3 regions of the Bacillus sp. SD127 genome follow, and region 2 is predicted to be linked to each of the others. Evidence: riboswitches for the same ligand, from Rfam matches in the RefSeq annotation. Region 2 holds a riboswitch; each other region holds the start of a gene.
The links. A riboswitch is a leader RNA that binds a small molecule or an ion and turns the genes downstream of it on or off. The one in region 2 is predicted to bind S-adenosylmethionine.

Region 1 (7,972 bases), 2.0 Mb from region 2:
AAAATGGCTTGAAGAACACGGAAAAGAAATCAACGAAATACATATTGCAGAACAGCCTCCAAGCAAAGAGGAGCTAAAATCGCTTTATGAAAAAAGCGGGCTGGATTTAAAGAAATTCTTCAACACAAGCGGCATGAAATACCGTGAACTGAATCTGAAGGAAAAACTGTATCATATGTCAGAAGACGAACAGCTTGAACTGCTGGCTTCAGACGGAATGCTGATCAAGCGCCCGCTCACAACAGACGGCGAAAAAGTGACAGTCGGCTTTAAAGAAGATCAATTTGAAGAAAACTGGTCATGATGTAAATTTTTTTCGAAAAGTGTGGTATCTTCTTATTGTAGTGCTGTAAAAAATGGAGGGATTCAATTGAGCATACCTAAAGATTTGCGTTACTCAGAAGAACACGAGTGGGTAAAAGTTGAAGGAGAAAAAGCCAAAATCGGCATTACCCATTTTGCCCAATCCGAGCTCGGAGATATCGTGTTTGTTGAGCTTCCTGAAGTCGGCGCTGAAATTAAAGCGGACGAGCCTTTCGGAAGTGTAGAATCCGTAAAAACGGTATCTGAGCTTTACGCACCGATTAACGGAACTGTAGTGGAAGTAAACGAAGATCTTGATGACAGCCCGGAGTTCGTCAACGAATCTCCGTATGAAAAAGCATGGATGATCGTCGTTGAACCGTCTGATGCGTCTGAAATTGAAAAACTAATGACAGCAGAGCAATACGAAGAGATGACACAGCAAGACTAAAACCGGATAGCTGAGCAGGCAATTGGATACGCTAACGCTATGGGAGGTGTCCAATATGGCTTTCAGCAAACAAAAGCTCGATGTCACCAATGATGTGACAGGCCGCTTTCAAAATGGCCGGCTCTCGTTATATCATGAAGATGAGATGATCGGCCAAATGACAGGCATGAATGAATATGAGCTTAAGTCCGGTTTTACCTATGAAAATGAAAAGTTTTATAAGACAGCCGACGTGGTTTCAGGAGACGATCAGAAATATGTGGATTGTGACTACGAAAGCGGCTGGTGTTAATGTTGGCGGTGAATTTCACTGCCTTCTTTTACAATCTGAACGTTTCAAATTTGACGCGGCAGGTGAAGCAGATGAACATGGACGAGCTGGGAAAAGTCTTGATTGTTGAAGGGAAATCAGATAAAGAAAAGATTGAAAGCGTCCTGAATGAGCCAGTGCGCATTCTCTGCACAAACGGAACAATCAGCCAGCTGAAGCTGGAGGAATTGGCTGACGAGCTTTACGAGAAGGACGTCTATATTTTGGTTGATGCCGATGAATCGGGCGAGAAATTGAGAAAACAGCTGAAAAGGGAATTTAATGAAGCCTTCCATATACATATCGACAAAGCCTATAAGGAAGTCGCGGCGGCGCCCAGACACCATATAGCATCTGTATTGCTGAGCGCAAATCTGAATGTCCATACGATTTTTCTTGAAAGAAAGACCTGAGGTGTTATAGCATGAAAGAACTCCAAGAACAAGAACTTGAACACATTACTGATGATGTGTATCTCCTATATTTATATACTCCGTTTTGCGGGACCTGCCAGCTGGCAAGCAAAATGCTGACAGTCGTCGAAGAAATGCTTCCGTCTGTCGCCTTCTATAAAAATAATCTCAACTATTCACCGGCGTTTGCTAAAGCATATCAAATTGAAAGCGTCCCTTGTTTTCTGCTGTTTAAGGGCGGGAAAGTAATTGAAAGAGGGTATGCGTTTCATTCCGTTTCTTACTTATATGAGCTGATCAAACAAAAATCATCTTCTGCATCTCATTTATGACATTTTTCTCGGCGCATTCCAATGAAATTGTCGTTCGTTTTATAAAGGGGTTCTTGCGCTGAGGAGAGAAATGTGTATGTATGACCAACAAATAGGAGGTTGTACAAATGGAGAAAGCGGAAGTTTTAGAAGATGATTACCAGCATCTGTTTTTAAAACCCCTTTTGAACACTTCAACATTGCTCATTACCTTCCAAGGAGAAACAGAAGCCTTAACCGTCTCAATAAACGAACAAGGGGAAATGAAAAAGATTTCTCCGCCCCACACGTCCAACCTGACCTTTTATGGAAACCAAACAGAAATCATTGATCTTTTGCATGGAGACATTTCCCTTCAGCACCTGATCCAGAGCGGAAGCCTAAAGGTAAAGGGTTCATTCAGAGCGCTGTTAAAGCTGGAAGCCATTCTGTGGCTGACTAATGGTTTTTTTCAGAGGATTCTAAAGAATTGAAAAATAGTAAATTATTATAATAGTAAAAGTTGACATCATTTATTTTATTGACATTTTATCATTCGCCATGCTATTCTACATTAAGAATTTCCGGACGAAAAAGACTATATATTTCTCTTATCAAGAGAGGTGGAGGGAAGTGCCCTATGAAGCCCGGCAACCATCAACACTGTTGAAATGGTGCCAATTCACACGAAGCGTTCAGCTTTGAAAGATGAGAGAAAGGCGTTTTATATAAGCCTTTCTGCTCAAGTATGCAGAAAGGCTTTTCTTTTGCAGAAAAAACCGGAAGATTTCTTAGAATAGTGTTAAGGCAGGTGATCGCTTTGATCAATCTTCAGGATGTTTCAAAAGTGTATAAGTCGAAACATGGAGATGTCAATGCTGTCCAAAATGTCTCGCTTTCCATAAAAAAAGGTGAGATTTTTGGAATTATAGGATATAGCGGAGCTGGTAAAAGTTCCTTAATCCGTCTGCTGAACGGACTTGAGAAACCGAGCTCAGGAATCGTGGAAGTGGCGGGAACAAAGATTAATGAAGTAAACGGACGCAATTTAAGAAAAGCACGCCATGAAATCAGTATGATTTTCCAGCATTTCAATTTGCTCTGGTCGCGAACTGTCAGAGATAACATCCTGTTTCCTTTAGAAATTGCCGGGGTGAAAAAAAGCGAGCGGATCAAGCGTGCCAATGAACTGATTAAACTGGTAGGTTTAGAAGGAAAAGAAAAATCTTACCCATCCCAGCTGAGCGGAGGACAAAAGCAGCGGGTCGGAATCGCCAGAGCGCTCGCAAACAATCCGAAGGTTCTCCTTTGTGATGAAGCGACATCAGCTTTAGATCCGCAAACAACTGATTCAATCTTGGATCTTTTGTCCGATATTAATGAAAGACTCGGTTTGACGATTGTGCTGATCACACACGAAATGCATGTCATCCGCAAAATCTGCAACAGAGTCGCTGTCATGGAAAACGGAAAGGTTGTTGAAGAAGGAGAAGTTCTCGATGTCTTCAAGAATCCGAAGGAAGAAATGACAAAACGATTTGTCCAGCAGGTGACTGAGCCTGAAGAAACAAAAGAAACGCTTCAGCATCTTCTTGACGAAAAAGCGTCAGGAACAACGGTTCAGCTCACATTTGTCGGCGAAGCGGCTGAACAGCCTCTGATTACAGAGATGATCAGAAACTTCAATGTCAGTGTCAATATTCTGCAAGGGAAGATCTCGCAGACGAAGGACGGAGCATACGGTTCATTGTTCATCCATATTGACGGTGACGAGGAAGAAGTGCAAAACGTGATCCGGTTTATTAATGACAAACAGGTGAAAGCAGAGGTGATCACGAATGTTTGAAAAATACTTCCCGAACGTTGATGTAACTGAATTATGGAACGCGACATACGAGACGCTTTATATGACGCTGATCTCTTTGGTTTTTGCCTTTGTCATCGGGGTGATCCTCGGTCTGCTGCTCTTTCTCACAAGCAAAGGGAGCCTCTGGCAGAACAAAGCGGTCAACACTGTGATTGCGGCCATTGTCAATGTATTCAGGTCTATTCCGTTCCTCATTTTAATTATTTTATTACTAGGTTTTACGAAGTTTTTAGTCGGCACCATCTTAGGGCCGAACGCGGCACTGCCGGCGTTAGTCATCGGCTCAGCCCCGTTTTACGCGCGGCTTGCTGAAATTGCGCTGCGCGAAGTGGATAAAGGCGTCATCGAAGCTGCGAAATCAATGGGAGCCAAAACATCAACGATTATTTTCAAAGTGCTGCTTCCGGAATCCATGCCGGCCCTTATTTCTGGGATCACGGTTACGGCCATCGCTTTGATCGGCTCAACGGCAATTGCGGGCGCCATCGGTTCAGGAGGCCTTGGAAACCTTGCATATGTAGAAGGATATCAGTCTAATAATACTGATGTGACCTTCGTTGCTACTGTATTTATTTTAATCATCGTTTTCATTATTCAAATGATCGGTGATGTCATAACAAATATAATAGACAAACGATAAGGGAGGATTTACATTGAAAAAGCTATTTTTAGGTGCATTACTGCTTGTATTTGCAGGAGTTATGGCTGCCTGCGGTTCTAATAACGCTGAATCCGGCAAGAAAGAAATTGTTGTTGCAGCTACAAAAACACCGCATGCAGAAATTTTAAAAGAAGCTGAACCATTGTTAAAAGAAAAAGGCTACACACTGAAAGTGAAAGTGCTTAGTGATTACAAAATGTACAACAAAGCCTTAGCTGATAAAGAAGTGGATGCGAACTTCTTCCAGCACATTCCTTACCTTGAGCAAGAAATGAAAGAAAACAAAGATTATAAACTTGTGAATGCCGGCGCGATTCACTTAGAGCCATTCGGTATTTATTCTAAAAAATACAAATCATTAAAAGATCTTCCCGACGGTGCGACAATTATCCTGACAAATAACGTCGCTGAACAAGGCCGTATGCTTGCAATGCTTGAGAATGCAGGATTAATTACACTTGATTCCAAAGTGGAGACAGTCGATGCAACACTGAAAGACATTAAGAAAAACCCGAAAAACCTTCAGTTCAAAAAAGTAGCGCCTGAATTAACGGCAAAAGCATATGAAAACAAAGAAGGAGACGCGGCCTTCATCAATGTGAACTACGCGATCCAAAATAAATTAAATCCTAAAAAAGACGCGATTGAAGTGGAATCAACAAAAGATAACCCTTACGCCAATATCATTGCAGTGAGAGATGGCGAAGAGGATTCTGCAAAAATCAAAGCGCTGATGGAAGTTCTTCACTCTAAAAAGATCAAAGACTTCATCGATAAAAAATATGACGGAGCTGTGCTTCCTGTATCTGAATAAGACTGAAACCCCGGATGAGAAATCCGGGGTTCAATTATTGACAAAGCCCTAAAACGATATTCGTTTTAGGGCTTTGTCATCTTTTCGGCGTGATTGAAAACCCTTGAAGTCTAGGAAGACCGAGCATTGGAGCGGAGCGAATGCTATAATTCGTGAGCACCAACGCGCAGGTCTGACAACGAATGCGAGGGTTTGCTGACCCGCTGAAACCCCGGATAAGAAATCCGGGGTTTTTTGGGTATTTTCCTTAAAGCTGTTCATAATAAAAAGGAATGTTAAACAGATGGAGGGATTTTCTTTGAATCAAGATAGAGGAAGCATGCAGGACGCGCTAAAACAATATAAACAAAGTTTAGGCACATTTGAACAGAAGATGCCGATGATGGGAAGAAAGTTTAACGAATTTACCGAACAATGCTTTGCAGCTAATTCACTAACAGAAAGAGAAAAACAGCTGATTGCACTGGGGATCGCCATCAATGCTCAGGACGAATATTGCATGATCTATCACACAAAAGGCTGTCTTGACCAAGGAGCGACGGAAGAAAACATTCTTGAAGCTGTCAGTGTGGCGGCGGCATTCGGAGGCGGAGCTGCCCTAAGCCAAGGTGTGACAGTTGTCCAGCAGTGCATAGAGGAATTTGGAAACACTACGCATTAGAAGAAGGAATATTCCGAAAATCGATTCTCATTTCAACTCAAAGGGTCCTTTCGTCTCATCCGTTGTTATATCAAGCCATATCCATTTTGCAGCGCCGGTCGCAGAGCTGATACAATAGTAGTAAATAAATGAAGGGATTGATTCATTATTTGCAGCAGCCAGGACAGACTGGACCTCGATTATACGTCAGAAATGGAAAAAGCGATGCAGCTGTCGCATGGAATCGGGTACGAGGAATACGGACGCCGGCTGGATACAAGAATGGAAGTTGAGCGGCAGAGAGAGCTTGAATATAAAAAATGCAAGCGGTATTCTGCGGAGCTTAATGAGAAAATCGGTCTTTAAAAAAAGGGTGGGAATCCACTCTTTTTCTTTTTCAATTGCTTTAATAAAGTGCTGAACTTTGTTAAACTTGAGAAATGTGCAAGGCACGATAAAAAGTTGTATTTACTTTTCATTTGTTATAAAATTAGAATGAGAATAAAATGAGAATAATGATTATATATTTTTGGAGGTATAGATATGGCTGCTTCAACATTAACGATCAAAGATCTTCACGTTGAAATCGAAGGGAAAGAGATCTTAAAAGGGGTAAACCTTGAAATAAAAGGCGGAGAGTTCCACGCCGTAATGGGACCGAACGGTACTGGTAAATCAACTCTGTCAGCTGCTATTATGGGGCATCCTAAATATGAAGTCACGAAAGGCAGCATCACGCTTGACGGCAAAGATGTACTGGAAATGGAAGTGGACGAGCGTGCGCAGGCAGGTTTGTTCCTTGCAATGCAGTACCCAAGTGAAATCAGCGGTGTGACAAATGCCGACTTCCTTCGTTCTGCGATCAACGCGCGCAGAGAAGAAGGCGATGAAATTTCTCTTATGAAATTCATCCGCAAAATGGACGAAAACATGGAGTTCTTAGAAATGGACCCTGAAATGGCTCAGCGCTACCTCAACGAAGGATTCTCAGGCGGGGAGAAAAAACGCAACGAAATCCTTCAGCTGATGATGATTGAACCGAAAATCGCCATCCTTGATGAAATCGACTCAGGTCTTGATATTGACGCTCTGAAAGTTGTATCAAAAGGGATCAACAAAATGCGCAGCGAAAGCTTTGGCTGCCTGATGATCACTCACTATCAGCGTCTGTTAAACTACATCACTCCTGATGTGGTTCACGTTATGATGCAAGGCCGCGTTGTAAAATCCGGCGGTGCAGAGCTTGCACAGCGTCTTGAAGCAGAAGGTTATGACTGGATCAAAAAAGAACTTGGCATTGAAGACGAAACTGTAGGCCAAGAAGCGTAAGCGTTAGGGGGATTAATATGACACTAGATACAAAACTATCCGTAGATCAGGAGTATCTCAAAAGCTTTTCCGAAAAGCATCAAGAACCTGCCTGGCTGAAAAACCTGCGCTTACAGGCTCTTGAACAAGCTGAGGATCTGCCGATGCCGAAGCCTGACAAAACAAAAATCACAAACTGGAACTTCACGAACTTCGCGAAGCATACAGTTGATAATGAGCCGCTTTCTTCATTAGAAGATTTGACTGATGAAGCAAAAGCGCTGATCGATGTCGAAAACGAAGATAAAACGTTATATGTACAGCGTGATCAGACGCCTGCATACCTTTCTCTTTCTCAGGAATTGAAAGACAAAGGCGTCATCTTTACTGATATTTTGACTGCTGCCCGCGAGCACAGCGACTTAGTGGAGAAATACTTTATGAAAGACGGCGTGAAGGTTGATGAGCATAAATTAACTGCACTTCACGCAGCTCTTGTTAACGGAGGGGCATTCCTCTATGTTCCGAAAAATGTTCAGGTGGAGACGCCGGTTCAGGCTGTTTATGTCCACGAAAGCAACGATACAGCTCTATTCAACCACGTATTGATTGTGGCGGAAGACCATAGCTCAGTAACGTATGTAGAAAACTACATCAGCACGGTCAACCCGAAAGATGCTGTATTCAATATTATCAGTGAGGTTATCACAGGTGATAATGCCAGTGTGACATACGGTGCGGTGGATACTCTGTCTTCCGGCGTGACAACTTATGTCAATCGCCGCGGTGCTGCGCGCGGACGCGACAGCAAAATCGAGTGGGCTCTCGGCCTCATGAACGATGGCGACACCATTTCCGAAAACACAACAAACCTTTACGGTGACGGCACTTACGGCGACACGAAAACGGTTGTTG
Region 2 (7,972 bases):
TTAAACGGAATGGCACTCGGAAAGGAACTGAAAAAGAAACGGAAACGGGTATCAAATCATGCAAGCCTATAACAAGTTGCTTTCGGTTGACCGGCTTAGCTTTTCATATGAAGAAAACGAGAAACCGATTTTTCAGGATATAACGTTTGAGCTCCAAAAAGGAGAATGCGCTTTATTGTTAGGGCCGAGCGGGTGCGGAAAAAGCTCGCTTGCCCTCTGTTTAAACGGGCTTTACCCTGAAGCTTGCGACGGGATGCTGTCTGGGCATGTATTCTTATTTCAAAAAACGATCACTGACGCTGAAACCTCTGAAACAATCGCTCAGCATGTCGGAGTCGTCTTTCAGGACCCTGAGCAGCAGTTTTGTATGCTGACAGTAGAGGATGAAATCGCCTTTGGATTGGAAAATCTGCAAATCCCCCAAGAAGAAATGGTGAAGAAAATTGATGACGTTCTGGAAAAATTACACATCACTCATGTAAAGGAAAAAACGATTTCCACTCTGTCAGGGGGACTGAAGCAAAAAGTCGCGCTCGCCTGTATTTTGGCGATGGAGCCTGAGCTTATTATTCTGGATGAACCGACTTCCCTTTTAGACCCTTATTCAGCACGGGAATTCGTTCAAATGATCAAAGAGCTTCAGCAGGAAAAAGGCTTCGGCCTTCTCGTGATCGAACATCAGCTTGATGAGTGGGCGCCTTGGGTTGAAAGAACAATCGTACTGGATGGAGCAGGCAAGAAAGCCTTAGACGGGCCGACTAAGGATATGTTTCAGCATCACTCAAACATGTTAAGAACAATGGGAATCGCTGTGCCAAAAATTTGTGGCTTACAAGAAAATGTGAGCATACCGTTTACATTGTCAAAAGAAACGCTGTTCAAGGAACCCTTCCCTGCTGGGCCTGCTGAAGAAGCGGCGGTTCTTTCTGCTGAACACGCAGTGCAGGTCCAGAGCTTATCGTTTTCAAGAGGACAGCAGACCATTTTCAAAGACATCAGTTTTTCATTGCGTGCAGGCTCTTTGACGGCACTTGTCGGGCCAAACGGCACAGGAAAATCTACGCTGTTGTCTGTTCTCGCCCGTTTGCTCAAACCGAAAAGCGGCAAGATTCTTCTGCATGATAAGCCGCTGGAGTCTTACAAAGAAAAAGAGCTTCGCAAACAAATGGGATTGGTTTTCCAAAATCCAGAGCACCAGTTTGTGACTGACACAGTATATGATGAGCTGCTGTTCGGCCATGCGGCAAATGCCGAAACCGAGAAAAAAGCGCAGAACCTGCTGCAGCGTTTCGGCCTTGCACATTTGGCGGACCACCATCCGTTTGCGATCAGCCAAGGGCAAAAACGGCGGCTGAGTGTCGCCACAATGCTGATGCACGATGTAACGGTTTTGCTTTTAGACGAACCGACCTATGGCCAAGACGCCAAAACAGCCGCTGAATGCATGGAAATGATTCAGCATATCCAGACAGAAGGCACCGCTGTCCTCATGATCACACACGATATGGAGCTTGTATCTTCATATGCTGACAGCGTGCTTGTGCTTCACGGCACACATTTGGCCTTTGACGGAACACCGGAACAATTATTTTCCAGGGAAGCCGAGCTCGTCCAAAAAGCAAAGCTCACCCTCCCCCTTCGATATGAATGGATGACATACCAGCAGGAGGTGCGTGATGAAGCAGCCGTTACATCTCATTAACCCGGCAGTAAAAGCAGGGGCGGTTTTTTGCTGTGTCGTCATGCTGTCGTTTATTTACAATCCTTACACACCGGCGTGCTTTTATATCATGATTGTTGCGGGTGTCCCGTTTGCGGCCAGAATACCGCTGAAAAAATGGCTTTTGTTCACGATTCCGTTTTTGATTTTAGCATTCGGCTGCGTATGGACAGCCGCTGTTTTCGGCAAGATTCCGACGACCGCAGATAATTTTCTGTTCCAAGCCGGCCCTTTTTCGATCAACAGTGAAAATGTGGCTGTCGGCATCTCACTCGGGTTTCGTATTTTGTGCTTTTCTGCCTTATCAATGATGTTTGTTTTTACAACCGATCCGATTTTATTTATGCTGAGTCTTGTGCAGCAGTGCAAGCTGTCCCCGAAGCTTGCATATGGCGTCATTGCCGGATTTCGTTTTCTCCCTCTGTTAAAAGAGGAGGTCCAGCTGATCCAGCAGGCACATAAAATCCGAGGCGGGGCGGCGGAAAATGGCTTAAAAGAAAAAATAAACGCGTTAAAGCGCTATACCATCCCGCTATTAGCAAGCGCGATCAGAAAAGCGGAACGAACAGCTCTTGCGATGGAATCAAAAGGATTTACAGGCAGCCGAAACCGGACGTATTACCGGTCGCTTACCGTCAGCCCGCGCGACTGGCTGTTCTTTTTCCTCATTCTCTTGTTATTCGCAGGATCTTTTCTTGTGTCTTTATGTTTTACCTCATAGAAAAAGCCGCTATGTTGAATAGCGGCTTTTTTATTATTGATGATAGTTCAATGCTTGGGCAAGATTGGTTTTAATATTAATGTTCGTAAAATCAATTCCAAGCTGTACAGCGGTTTGCGCAATTTCTGGTCTGATTCCAGACAATGTGGATCTGACACCGATTAAAGTAAGCGCCTCAATCAATTTAAAGATTTGGTGCGCCACCATTGTATCAACAACGACGACACCTGAAAGATCGATCAACAGATGCTCAACGCGTCTTTTCGCACATGCATTAAGCGTGTTCTCAAGAATAAACTTTGCCCGTTCAGTATCAATATCACCGACAAGCGGCAGCAGAGCTGTCGTTTTGCTCAGAGTAATGACAGGCGAGCTTAATTCCAGTATCATTTCTCTCTGGGCATTTAATTGCTGTTTTGCATTCGATTCAGCGTGATCGACGAATGTATAAATGGTAAAATCAAAAACTTTCACAATCAAATCGGCCCATTTTTGTTTCTCTCCCGGTCCAAATGCCGACTCGTTTTCTTCTGCGAACTTCTCAAAATACTTCGTATATAATCTTCGATTTCTCATAAACTCACGGATGACGTATTGCACCGGGGTATCGAGATGTTTTTGATCATTCGTCAGCTCAATAACCCATTGTTGAAATTCATCGAGAAATTGTTTTTCCGGTAAAACATACATGTAATTCAGATGCCGGTAGAACTCTCTGTCCTGCTCTTTCAGCTCCTCGGTTACAGTTGCATTATGTAAGGCATAAATCGAATTCGGATCGCTTTCCTCCATTGTGTCAATCCATTCCTCGGCCATTTGTTCTACATGCTCAGAAAAAAACGCAAATATTTTTTCATTCAGTTTCATCACACTGCTCCTTTCCCAACTTCTATTATAACTTGACTGACAGCTGAATCCCAGCCATACACGCTAGAGACATCCATTATTTTGAAAATTACTAATCCATTGGATTGTATCCTATTTTTTCAAAATGCTTCAAACGACACTGTCCGAGCGGCTGCTTTTTTCATATAATGTGAGATAACACCCTTGTATCCACTTGCAAGCATAAAAAAGGAGGGCTTTTTTATGAATGGTGAAATCCGCTTGATCCCGTATGTGACGAATGAGCAGATCATGGATGTGAACGAGCTTCCTGAGGGTATTAAAGTGATTAAGGCGCCAGAAGTGTGGTCAAAAGGGGTTAAAGGCAAAGACGTAAAAATTGCTGTATTGGACACCGGCTGCGATACGAGCCATCCCGATTTGAAAAACCAAATCATCGGCGGAAAGAATTTCACAGATGATGACGGCGGCAAGGAAGATGCCATTTCCGACTACAACGGACACGGCACACACGTTGCCGGAACGATTGCGGCTAACGATTCAAACGGCGGCATCGCCGGGGTTGCGCCTGAGGCAAGCCTTTTAATTGTAAAGGTGCTTGGCGGTGAAAACGGCAGCGGAAAGTACGAATGGATTATTAACGGCATTAACTATGCTGTTGAGCAAAAGGCTGATATCATCTCAATGTCCCTTGGCGGACCGAGCGATGTGCCTGAACTGGAGGAAGCGGTCAAAAACACCGTCAAAAACGGAGTGCTAGTCGTTTGTGCCGCGGGAAATGAGGGTGACGGCGACGAACGCACAGAGGAGCTTTCCTATCCTGCTGCGTATAATGATGTAATTGCGGTTGGATCTGTTTCAGTAGCGCGTGAATCGTCAGAATTTTCAAACACAAACAAAGAGATTGATCTTGTTGCACCTGGTGAAAACATTTTATCCACTCTTCCCAACAAGAAATACGGGAAGCTTACCGGCACATCAATGGCTGCCCCTCATGTCAGCGGAGCGCTTGCTTTAATTAAAAGCTTTGAAGAAGAATCTTTTCAAAGAGAGCTCTCTGAATCTGAGCTTTATGCGCAGCTGATCCGCAGGACACTTCCGCTCGATATCGCAAAAACATTGGCCGGGAATGGATTCCTGTATTTAACCGCTCCTGATGAGCTGTCAGAGAAAGCAGAGCAGTCACATTTACTGACCCTATAATATTATTTTTCTCATATAATATATACCGTAAATTGTAAAAAAAATTTCAAAATCTTTGTTGACAATGAATTTGAATTGCTGTTAAGATTACCAACAAATGATTCAACTTTTCAAAAAATTAATAACATTTTCTCTTATCGAGAGTTGGGCGAGGGATTGGCCTTTTGACCCCAACAGCAACCGACCGTAATTCCATTGTGAAATGGGGCGCACTGATTTTCGCGCCGAGATTTATATCTCTTAAGGCACGGTGCTAATTCCATCAGATTGTTTCTGAGAGATGAGAGAGGCTGTATGTTTTGCAAAAAAGCCTCTTTCTCTCATGGGAAAGAGGCTTTTTAGTTGTGAGAAAACCTCTTAACAGCCTGTATCCGCGGGTCAACAAGAGTGTTTTACATATAAAGGAGGAGAAACAATGACAACAATCAAAACATCGAATTTAGGATTTCCAAGAATCGGACTGAACAGAGAATGGAAAAAATCGCTTGAAGCGTATTGGAAAGGAAACAGCGATAAAGATACGTTTTTGAAGCAAATCGATGAATTATTCTTATCCGCAGTGAAAACGCAAATTGACCAGCAGATTGATGTTGTGCCTGTTTCTGATTTCACACAGTATGATCATATTCTTGACACTGCGGTCAGTTTCAACTGGATCCCGCAACGCTTCAGACACCTGACTGACAGTACAGATACATACTTCGCCATCGCCCGCGGAATAAAAGACGCCGTATCAAGTGAAATGACAAAATGGTTTAATACAAACTACCATTACATCGTGCCGGAATATGACGAGAGCCTAGAGTTCCGCCTGACAAGAAACAAACAGCTTGAAGACTACCGCCGAATCAAACAGGAGTACGGCGTTGAAACAAAACCTGTTATCGTCGGCCCTTATACGTTCGTCACGCTTGCAAAAGGCTACGAGCCATCTGAAGCTAAAGCAATTCAAAAACGTCTCGTGCCGTTATATGTACAGCTTTTAAAAGAGCTTGAAGAAGAAGGCGTAAAATGGGTTCAAATTGATGAACCTGCGCTTGTCACCGCTTCAGCTGAGGATGTACGCGGCGTAAAAGAGTTATTCGAGAGCATCACAAATGAGCTTTCTTCCTTGAATGTGCTTTTGCAAACGTATTTCGATTCTGTTGATGCTTATGAGGAGCTTATTTCTTATCCTGTACAGGGTATTGGGCTTGATTTCGTTCATGATAAAGGCAGAAACCTGGAACAGCTTAAGACACACGGCTTTCCGAAAGATAAAGTGCTGGCAGCCGGTGTCATAGACGGACGCAACATTTGGAAAGCGGATCTTGAAGAACGCCTGGATGCCGTGCTTCATATCCTCAGCATTGCACAGGTTGATGAACTGTGGATTCAGCCTTCCAGCAGCCTTCTTCATGTTCCGGTAGCGAAACACCCAGATGAGCATTTGGAACAAGATCTGCTGAACGGATTGTCCTACGCGAAAGAAAAACTGGCAGAGCTAACAGCTTTAAAAGAAGGCTTAGTATCAGGCAAAGCCGCCATCAGTGAGCGAATTCAGCAAGCGAAAGCGGACATCAAAGCGCTCAAACAATTTGCAACAGGAGCCAATTCTGAACAAAAGCAAGAGCTGGAACAATTAAGCGATAAAGACTTCAAGCGCCCCATTCCGTTTGAAGAACGCTTAACCCTGCAAAATGAATCTCTCGGACTCCCGCTTTTGCCGACAACAACAATCGGAAGCTTCCCGCAGTCTGCTGAAGTACGCAGCGCACGCCAAAAATGGCGGAAAAACGAGTGGTCTGATGAACAATACCAAAACTTTATCAACGCGGAGACGAAAAGATGGATTGATATTCAGGAGGAATTGGATCTTGATGTTCTTGTTCACGGTGAATTCGAACGGACAGACATGGTTGAATACTTTGGTGAAAAGCTGGCCGGCTTCGCCTTTACGAAGTACGCCTGGGTTCAATCATACGGTTCACGCTGTGTACGCCCGCCGGTCATTTATGGAGATGTAGAGTTTATTGAACCGATGACAGTGAAAGATACTGTATACGCTCAATCGTTAACATCCAAGCATGTAAAAGGAATGCTGACAGGTCCTGTTACGATTTTAAATTGGTCCTTCCCTCGGAACGATATCTCGAGAAAAGAAATCGCATTCCAAATCGGACTCGCCCTCCGCAAAGAAGTAAAAGCGCTTGAAGACGCGGGCATTCAAATCATTCAAGTCGATGAGCCAGCCCTGCGTGAAGGCCTTCCGTTAAAAACCCGTGATTGGGATGAATATTTGACTTGGGCTGCCGAAGCATTCAGATTAACAACCTCTTCCGTGAAAAATGAAACACAAATTCATACACATATGTGCTACAGCAACTTCGAAGACATCGTCGATACGATCAATGATCTTGACGCTGATGTCATTACGATCGAACACAGCAGAAGCCACGGAGGATTTTTGGATTACTTAAAAGAGCATCCGTATTTGAAAGGGCTCGGGCTTGGTGTTTATGACATTCACAGTCCACGTGTCCCGTCAACTGAGGAAATGTACAACATTATCGTTGATGCGCTTGCTGTATGTCCGACTGACCGTTTCTGGGTAAATCCTGACTGCGGTTTAAAAACAAGACAGCAGGAAGAAACAGTCGCAGCCTTAAAAAATATGGTTGAAGCGGCGAAACAGGCAAGAGCTAAGCAGACACAGCTTGTATAATACGAAAACCATCTGCAAATGCAGATGGTTTTTTCTTTTAGAAAACGGGAATCGGTTTTCGATGCTCCCCATCCCCTTCTTTTAGTATTTTGGCTGTTCCATTTTTATCAAATGCCACAAGGCTCAATGATGTATCATGTATGTAAGCAGAATTCCATATGTCATGAATGCCTCTTCCCTTTATGATATTTAACAGCATTAATATAAAGACAGAATGGGTAACCAGAAGAATATTCCCGGAAGAATGGCTGTCTAAAATCAATTGGAGAGCCAGCCTTGCCCGGCTTTCGAGGTCAAAAAACGTTTCACATCCCGGCTGGCGATATGCTTCAGGATGATGAAAATAAGCATGAAAAAGATCAGGTTCGTCTCTTTCAATATCCTCTTGTTTTTTCCCTTCCCATGGCCCCAGAGACATTTCTCTGAATATACGATCTTTCACCAGCGGCAGGCAGCGCGGTCCCAATATAGCTTTTGCCGTCTCTTCTGTCCGCTTGCTCGGGCTGATGTAAACCTGATTGAATTTAATATCCTTCAGCCGTTCTCCAAGAGCTCGGGCATTGTACAGCCCAAGTTCTGTTACACCAGAATCCAGCCAGCCCTGCATTCTTTTTTCTACGTTCCAATGTGTCTGTCCATGCCTGGCGATATACAAATGCAGCATATGCTCCCCCTCCCTTTTTTTCATCTTAGCAAATCACCCAAATATTTTGTTTATTTTTCATTTTTTTGAGAATGTTTTTTGCACTTCTTTTCGGCTATACTTATATCATTCGAT
Region 3 (7,972 bases), 210 kb from region 2:
AATTAAAAAAGGCTCGCTCCGCAGTTCTGCTGCAGGCGAGTCTTTTTCATGCATTATTTTTTCTCGTATGTCCAGCCGTCTTCCTGATACACTTTTCCGTTTTTCATTAAGTGGCCAAGCGCCCGTTTAAAGGCAGCCTTGCTCATGTTAAAACGTTCTTTGATATCATCGGGCTGGCTTTTGTCGCTGTACGGCATGGCGCCGTTTCTCGTTCTTAAATACGTTAGAATATACTCGGCATCAACAGACAGCGCATCCTGCTTTCTCGGAAGAAGCGACATATTCACTGAGCCGTCTTCCTTCACTTGAATCACACGTCCTGTCACTCTTGAGCCGAGTCTAGGCTCTTCTTTTCTTTCTGATGAATGAATAAAACCGCGGATTCCGTCATCCGTAATGATGAACGATCCTGAAGCGATCAGCCTGTACACCGTTCCGGTCAGCTCTTTATTCATCAGATCGTCTGAAGCGTCCGTAAACAGCTCGCTGATGATATCCTCCGGTGCGGGTTTGGCAAACATGCGCCCCCGATTTGTCACCTTCAGCATACAGTAGAGCTTATCCCCTTTTTGCGGCCAGACATCTTCATACGGCGGCAGATGCTCTGTTGCGACAAGCGCGTCTTTCGAAAGGCCGACATCGACGAATACGCCCATATCATCTACCGTGTCCACCACTTCTACCCATCCGTACTCATCAGCGCTGATGACCGGAATTTTCATCGTTGCTGCAAGCCGTTCCTGCTGGTCAACGTATATAAAGACCTCTACCTCATCTCTGTCTTCTATATCCTCTGTCACTTCACTGTTATGTAAGAGAATCGTATCTTCTCCATCGGTTAAAAAGTAACCGAAGTCCGTTTCGTGATCTATACTCAAGGTTAATTGCTGCCCTGGTCTCATGCTATCGTCCTTCCTCTTCCCGCTTATTTCACTGCGGATCTTGTTAACATTTTTTCCAATCATCACAAATTGATTCTTTGTTTTGTTGGAAGTTTCTCTTTATTCTACTATAATCAACACATAAGTTAAATGTTATGGAGGTTTTCATATGGCAAAAGAAAGTTCATTTGATATTGTATCCAAGGTGGAACTCCCTGAAGTGCAAAACGCGATTCAAATCGCACTGAAGGAAATCAGCACACGCTATGACTTCAAAGGGAGCAAAAGCGACATTTCATTAGATAAAGAAGAGCTTGTTCTTGTTTCCGATGACGAATTCAAATTAAGCCAGCTCAAGGATGTGCTTGTCAGCAAATTGATTAAGCGCAGCGTGCCGACAAAAAACATTGATTACGCCAAAATTGAGAACGCGTCCGGCGGCACCGTACGCCAGCGCGCAAAGCTTGTTCAAGGGATTGACAAAGACAACGCCAAAAAAATCAATACCATCATCAAAAACTCCGGACTGAAAGTAAAATCTCAAGTGCAGGATGATCAAGTGCGTGTCACCGGAAAAAACAAGGATGATCTTCAGCAGGTTATCGCAGCAGTTCGAGGTGCCGATCTGCCAATTGACGTTCAATTTATAAATTTCAGATAAATTTTCTGATTCCTATTGATTATTGTCTTTATTTTCGGTAAATTTGGAGAAAGGGAAAATGCCAGGCATCTTTTGGCAGCTCCTGAACATGTAAAATTTCATATCCGTTCTTATCAAGAGAAGCAGAGGGACTGGCCCGACGAAGCTTCAGCAACCGGTGTAATGGCGCATTGCCATGACCAAGGTGCTAAATCCAGCAAGCTCGAACAGCTTGGAAGATAAGAAGAGACAATATCACTGACAAAGTCTTCTTCTTAAGAGGACTTTTTTTATTTCTCTTTTTTCCTTGCTGAATGTGAATAAAGGAGGCAGACAATGGGACTTTTAGAAGATTTGAAGAAACAGGTGTTAATCGGTGACGGCGCAATGGGCACGCTGCTTTACTCCTTCGGAATAGACAGGTGCTTTGAGGAGCTTAATCTTTCAAAACCTGAGGAAATTCAGCGTATACATAAAGCCTATGTCGAAGCGGGAGCAAACATCATTCAGACCAACACGTACGGAGCGAACTATATTAAATTATCGAGACACGGCCTTGAAGATGACATCAAAAAAATGAATCAGGAGGCTGTAAAAATCGCGCGGGCTTCCGCCGGCGATGCGTATGTGCTCGGGACGATGGGCGGCATCCGCACGTTTAACAAAAATGCGTACAGCCTTGACGAAATCAAACGAAGCTTTCGCGAACAGCTGTATTTACTGCTGCATGAAGAGCCGGACGGTTTGCTGTTAGAAACGTATTATGATTTGGAAGAAGCCCGTGCAGTGCTGAAAATCGCCCGAAAAGAAACCGATCTTCCGATTATGCTGAATGTATCCATGCATGAGCAAGGCGTACTTCAGGATGGAACGCCGCTTTCTGATGCGCTGCGCTCGGTTGCGGATCTCGGTGCCGATATCGTCGGCATTAACTGCCGGCTCGGCCCTTACCACATGATTGAAGCGCTCAGTGAAGTGCCGATTTTTGATGACGTGTTTTTATCTGTCTACCCGAACAGCAGCCTCCCCTCACTCGAAGAAGGCCGGCTTGTATATGAAACTGACGACAAGTATTTTCAAAACAGCGCGGCTGAGTTCCGCAAGCAAGGCGCGCGGATTATCGGCGGCTGCTGCGGCACCACGCCAAACCACATCCGGGCTATGGCAGAGGCTGTGGGCGGACTCGCCCCTGTTACGGAAAAGCATGTAAAGGTTCGGGCAAAGGAATTGGTGACCGTTCAGCACGAACGGACAGAGCCGGGATTAAATGAAATCGCTGCGGAAAAGCGCTCAATTATTGTTGAGCTGGACCCGCCGAAGAAATTGAGCTTTGACAAATTTCTGTCCGCCGCTGCCGAATTAAAAGAAGCGGGAATCGATGCCCTGACGCTCGCCGATAACTCACTGGCAACCCCGCGGATCAGCAATGTTGCCTGCGGCGCCCTTGTCAAGCAGCAGCTCGATATGCGGTCTCTTGTCCATATTACATGCCGGGACCGAAACATTATCGGACTCCAGTCACATTTAATGGGACTGGACACATTAGGGCTGCATGATGTGCTGGCGATTACCGGCGATCCTTCTAAAATCGGTGATTTCCCGGGTGCAACGTCTGTCTATGATTTAACATCCTTTGATTTAATCAGGCTGATTAAACAGTTCAATGAAGGGCTGTCTCTGTCCGGAAAACCGCTCGGAAAGAAAACCAATTTCTCAGTGGCCGCTGCTTTTAATCCAAACGTCCGCCATCTCGATAAAGCCGTAAAACGGCTGGAGAAAAAAATAGACTGCGGCGCTGATTATTTTATCTCACAGCCCGTCTATTCGGAGCAGCAGCTTGTCGATATTCATAATGAAACAAAGCATTTGAAGACTCCGATTTATATCGGCGTTATGCCGCTGACAAGCAGCCGGAACGCTGAGTTTATCCATAACGAAATTCCGGGCATCAAGCTGTCCGATTCCATCCGCGAAAAAATGGCGCGCGCCGGCGAAGATAAAGAGAAACAAAAGGCGGAAGGCCTTGCGATTGCACGCTCCCTGCTGGATACTGCCTGCGAGCTGTTTAACGGCATCTATTTAATCACGCCTTTTCTCAGATCTGACTTGACGTCGGAACTTACTTCTTACATTAAGCAAAAAGATGAACAGCGTCAGAATATTTATTTGCATTAAAATCGCTTTCTAAGACTGTCCGAACCAATTGGGCAGTCTTTTTCAAACCCGATTCGTGTTACGATATAGAAAATAAATCACATAGGAGGAGGAACATCATGCTTGAAGTGAAAACCATACCCGCAGAGGATACATATGAAATCAGGAACCGCATTTTGCGTCCCCATCAATCAATTGAACAATGCAAATATGAACAGGATCAAGCAGAAGGCTCTTTCCATCTCGGCGCTTTTTTTGAAGGAACGCTGATCAGCATCGCTTCCTTTTCTCCCGAAAATCAGCCGCTATTGACTGATTCACCCGCATATCGGCTTAGAGGCATGGCAACGCTCGAAGAATACCGTGATCAAAAAGCCGGAAGCACACTGATCACATACGCGGAGCAGAAGCTGGCCGATATGGGCGTGCAGGCGGTCTGGTGCAACGCAAGATACCATGTGAAAGGCTATTACGAAAAGCTTGGCTGGAAAGAACTTGGCGAGCCGTTTGAGATTTCCGGCATTGGCACCCATATTGTGATGTACAAAAAAACAGGAACAAGCAGGTGATGACATGCATTCAGCAATTGAGCTGATTCAGCTTACTGAAAAACATGTGCCCGGCCTATTGCATCTGTGCCGGCAAGCCGGGTGGCCGGATTACGGCGAACGAGAGCTGCAGTTGCTTGTAAAACATGGACGCTTCTTCGGGTATCAAAACAGCCAAGGAGACATCATCTCCTGCATCGGTTTGTTTTTGTATGGCCGACTTGCTTCTATCGGACTCGTTATCGTCGACAACGAGTACAAACGGCGAGGTCTGGGGCGGCGTATGGTGAACGCGTGTATCAGCCAAGTCGATGAAAACACCGCCATCATGCTTTGCGCCACGAAGGAAGGTTTGCCGATTTATGAAAAAGCCGGATTTCAAACAGCGGGTTCAATCCGCAAATACAGCTGTCAAAGCTTCAAGCCGCTTACAAAGCAGCATGACATTGAACTGACATCTTTTACAGAAAAGGATTTTCCGGAATTAATCGCGGCTGATCAAGCCGCCTTTGGCGGAGACAGAGCAGCACTTCTGCATCATTTGATCTCTCAATCAGCGGAATGTGTAATTGCCAAAAATAATGAAGGCACATTAATTGGCTATGGCTTATCTGTCCAGACACCGGCCAATCTGAAATTAGGACCGCTTATCGCACCGTCACCGGGTCTCGCTGCTGTATTGGTCAACAGGCTGGCTGCAGGAAAACAAGGACCGATGCGAATCGACGTGCCTGGGGACAGCCTGTTTCTGCATGACAGCCTGGAAGCAATGGGATTTCACTTAGACGATGAGCCCCCGCTTATGATGTACCAAAAAAAGACGCTGCCTGCACGAAACAGACAATTATTCGCTGTCATCTCACAAGCGCTCGGTTAACCCTTTTTTACCCGAACAGGAAGATTCTGTTCGGTTTTTTTAATGCCTTCAGGGACACTCTAAGCAGAAGAAAAGGAGTGTGCTTTGAGATGGAAACATCAAAACAAAATAACGGAATGACGATTGTAGCTATCGGTTCAATCCCTTTAATATTAACCCTTGGAAACTCTATGCTTATTCCTATACTGCCAAAAATGAAATCTGAACTTCATTTATCCCAATTTCAAGTCAGTCTCGTGATCACGGTGTTTTCCCTGATTGCGGCGTTTGCGATTCCGATTGTCGGCTATCTCGCAGACCGGTTTTCACGGAAAATCATCATTATTCCCTGCTTATTTTTGTATGGAGCAGGCGGATTGCTGGCCGGGTTTGCGGCAGGTTTTTTTGACAATGCTTATCCGTGGGTCATGGCTGGCCGGGCTCTTCAGGGTATCGGAGCAGCCGGAACGGGACCGATTGCGATGGCGCTGTCAGCGGACCTATTTAAAGGCGCGCAGGAAAGCAGAGTGCTCGGCCTTGTTGAAGCGTCAAACGGAATGGGGAAAGTTCTATCGCCGATTATTGGTTCACTTATCGCCCTGATCGTTTGGTATGGCGCATTTTTTGCCTTTCCTGTGTTTTGTATCATTTCAATCGTGCTGACTTGGATTTTTATTAAAGAAAAGGAAAAAGATAAAGAACCGCCTCCTATCGGAAAATATGCAAAAGGGCTGTTAAGTGTATTTAAGCATGAAGGCAGATGGCTGTTTACCGCTTATTTAGCCGGGGCTACCTGTTTGTTTACCTTATTCGGCATTTTGTTTTACCTATCAGACGTACTGGAAAAAACATACGATACAGATGGCGTCAAAAAAGGGCTGATTTTGGCGATTCCCCTTTTGGTCATGTGTGTGACATCTTATACGACGGGCAGCAAAATCGGGCAAAAGCAATCGTTAATGAAAAAGCTGATCGTCATCGGTTTAGCGTTTATGACTGTGTCTTACGCGGCACTGTCATTCATTGAAAATCTCGTCCTGTTTATCAGCGTTCTCGTGCTGAGCAGTATCGGTTCAGGCCTTGTCCTTCCTTGTATTAACAGCTTTATCACAGGCGCTGTCGGCAAAGAACGACGGGGTTTTGTGACATCGCTGTACGGATCAGTGCGTTTTCTGGGGGTGGCGATCGGGCCTCCTATTTTCGGGCGCTTGATGCAGTGGTCAAGACCCGGCATGTTCTTAAGCATTGCGGGCTTGACGCTGGTTGTCGGCATTCTTGTGCTCACGCTGATTCATGTCAAACAAAATAAAGACGAGACGAATGAAAAAGAAGAGCCTGCAATGAATGGCAATCGGCTTCAGCCGGCTGAGGAAAGGTAGCGTCCGGTTTGAAAATCGAACGGATCGAGACCTTTCCGCTCTTGCACCGATTAGAGAAACCTTACGGAGATGCAAACGGATTTAAACAATACCGGACATGCTATCTGATCAGAATTATCACAGAAAGCGGCATTGACGGCTGGGGAGAGTGCGCGGATTGGCTCCCGGCCCTGCATGTCGGTTTCACAAAACGAATCATTCCCTATCTCTTAGGTAAACAGGCAGGCAGCCGCCTGCCTTTAGTGCGCACAATCAAAAAATGGCATCAGCGGGCGGCATCGGCTGTAAGTATGGCACTGACGGAGATTGCGGCAAAAACAGCAGGTTGTTCCGTATGCGACATGTGGGGCGGGCGGTACAGAGAAGAACTCCCTGTATATGCCTCTTTCCAATCATATTCAGACCATCCGCAATGGATCAGCAGCTCGCTTACGAATGTTGAAGTTCAATTGAAACAGGGCTTCAATCAAATCAAAGTCAAAATCGGCGGGACAACCTTTGAGGAAGATGTGCGGCATATCACTGCCCTGCAAAACACGGCCGGCAGCTCTATTTCTATTATTCTGGACGCAAACCAAAGCTACGATACAGCAGCAGCTTTAAAGTGGGAGCGTCTTTTTTCGAAATGGACCAATATCAGCTGGCTGGAAGAGCCTCTGCCTTTTGACCAGCCGCAGGATTACACTTTTCTGCGGAGCCGTTTATCCATTCCTGTCGCCGGCGGAGAAAATATGAAAGGCGCGGCACAATTTGCGCCTCTCCTCTCACAGCGCTGCCTGGATATTATTCAGCCTGATGTCATGCATGTCAATGGAATCGATGAGTTTCGCGACTGCCTCCAGCTCGCGCGTTATTTCGGTGTGAGAGCGTCTGCCCATGCCTATGACGGCGCTCTTTCCCGGCTTTATGCTTTATTTACGCAGGCCTGTCTGCCTCCGTGGTCAAAAATGGAGAACGACCAAATTGAACCGATTGAGTGGGACGTAATGGAGAATCCTTTTACAGAACTGATCAGCCTTCAGCCTTCAAAAGGAATCGTGCACCTCCCGAAAGGAACAGGGATCGGCAGAGAAATCAATATGGAGATCATCAATCGGTATATGTGGGATGGTTCAGCGTTTTAAGCTGTCCCATCCCTTTATTTATAGACATAAATCATGGACAGCCTCATAAAATGGTAACAGCGGACAAGTCTTTTCATAAAGGAGCAAATGACTTAATGGCTGAACTGCTGATGAAAGCAAAACTCACGTTTATGATTGTCACAGGCGGTGTATTACAGGGACTCGGCATGTCCTTATTTTTATTTCCGCATGATATTCCGACAGGCGGGGCGGCAGGTATTGCGGTCTTATTGCACCATTTGTTTCACATTCCCCACGGCTTCTCGGTATGGGCTGTGAATGTGTCAATGCTTTTCACTGCTTTAAAATGGCTGGAGATGAGAACATTCACCGGCACTCTCGCCTCGATTACCGTCACCTCTGTATCGGTATTGATCTTCGATGTCATTT

Region 1: linked by a shared signal. The riboswitch ahead of metN (methionine ABC transporter ATP-binding protein MetN) and the one ahead of metE (5-methyltetrahydropteroyltriglutamate--homocysteine S-methyltransferase) in region 2 are both predicted to bind S-adenosylmethionine.
Region 3: linked by a shared signal. The riboswitch ahead of ACQVGS_RS16225 (bifunctional homocysteine S-methyltransferase/methylenetetrahydrofolate reductase) and the one ahead of metE (5-methyltetrahydropteroyltriglutamate--homocysteine S-methyltransferase) in region 2 are both predicted to bind S-adenosylmethionine.

The regions. Positions count from the first base shown of each region.
Region 1 covers NZ_CP191226.1:900,562-908,533, forward strand. Annotated here, with positions in the region: gene ACQVGS_RS04625 (arsenate reductase family protein) at 1-304, shown strand, start outside; gene gcvH (glycine cleavage system protein GcvH) at 371-754, shown strand; gene ACQVGS_RS04635 (YusG family protein) at 810-1,046, shown strand; gene ACQVGS_RS04640 (toprim domain-containing protein) at 1,124-1,477, shown strand; gene ACQVGS_RS04645 (thioredoxin family protein) at 1,489-1,809, shown strand; gene ACQVGS_RS04650 (SCP2 sterol-binding domain-containing protein) at 1,917-2,261, shown strand; SAM riboswitch class I at 2,376-2,482, shown strand; gene metN (methionine ABC transporter ATP-binding protein MetN) at 2,588-3,613, shown strand; gene metP (methionine ABC transporter permease MetP) at 3,606-4,274, shown strand; gene metQ (methionine ABC transporter substrate-binding lipoprotein MetQ) at 4,288-5,109, shown strand; gene ACQVGS_RS04670 (carboxymuconolactone decarboxylase family protein) at 5,393-5,770, shown strand; gene ACQVGS_RS04675 (YuzK family famiily protein) at 5,963-6,115, shown strand; gene sufC (Fe-S cluster assembly ATPase SufC) at 6,293-7,078, shown strand; gene sufD (Fe-S cluster assembly protein SufD) at 7,096-7,972, shown strand, end outside.
Region 2 covers NZ_CP191226.1:2,889,007-2,896,978, forward strand. Annotated here, with positions in the region: gene ACQVGS_RS15005 (ECF transporter S component) at 1-72, shown strand, start outside; gene ACQVGS_RS15010 (ABC transporter ATP-binding protein) at 59-1,702, shown strand; gene thiX (HMP/thiamine ABC transporter permease ThiX) at 1,677-2,441, shown strand; gene rsbRB (RsbT co-antagonist RsbRB) at 2,475-3,308, opposite strand; gene isp (serine protease Isp) at 3,531-4,490, shown strand; SAM riboswitch class I at 4,622-4,777, shown strand; gene metE (5-methyltetrahydropteroyltriglutamate--homocysteine S-methyltransferase) at 4,906-7,194, shown strand; gene ACQVGS_RS15035 (histidine phosphatase family protein) at 7,232-7,858, opposite strand.
Region 3 covers NZ_CP191226.1:3,096,208-3,104,179, forward strand. Annotated here, with positions in the region: partial or broken gene ACQVGS_RS16215 (CvfB family protein) at 54-952, opposite strand; gene ACQVGS_RS16220 (YajQ family cyclic di-GMP-binding protein) at 1,051-1,542, shown strand; SAM riboswitch class I at 1,650-1,767, shown strand; gene ACQVGS_RS16225 (bifunctional homocysteine S-methyltransferase/methylenetetrahydrofolate reductase) at 1,858-3,696, shown strand; gene ACQVGS_RS16230 (GNAT family N-acetyltransferase) at 3,795-4,244, shown strand; gene ACQVGS_RS16235 (GNAT family N-acetyltransferase) at 4,249-5,100, shown strand; gene ACQVGS_RS16240 (MFS transporter) at 5,190-6,458, shown strand; gene ACQVGS_RS16245 (mandelate racemase/muconate lactonizing enzyme family protein) at 6,467-7,582, shown strand; gene ACQVGS_RS16250 (YitT family protein) at 7,678-7,972, shown strand, end outside.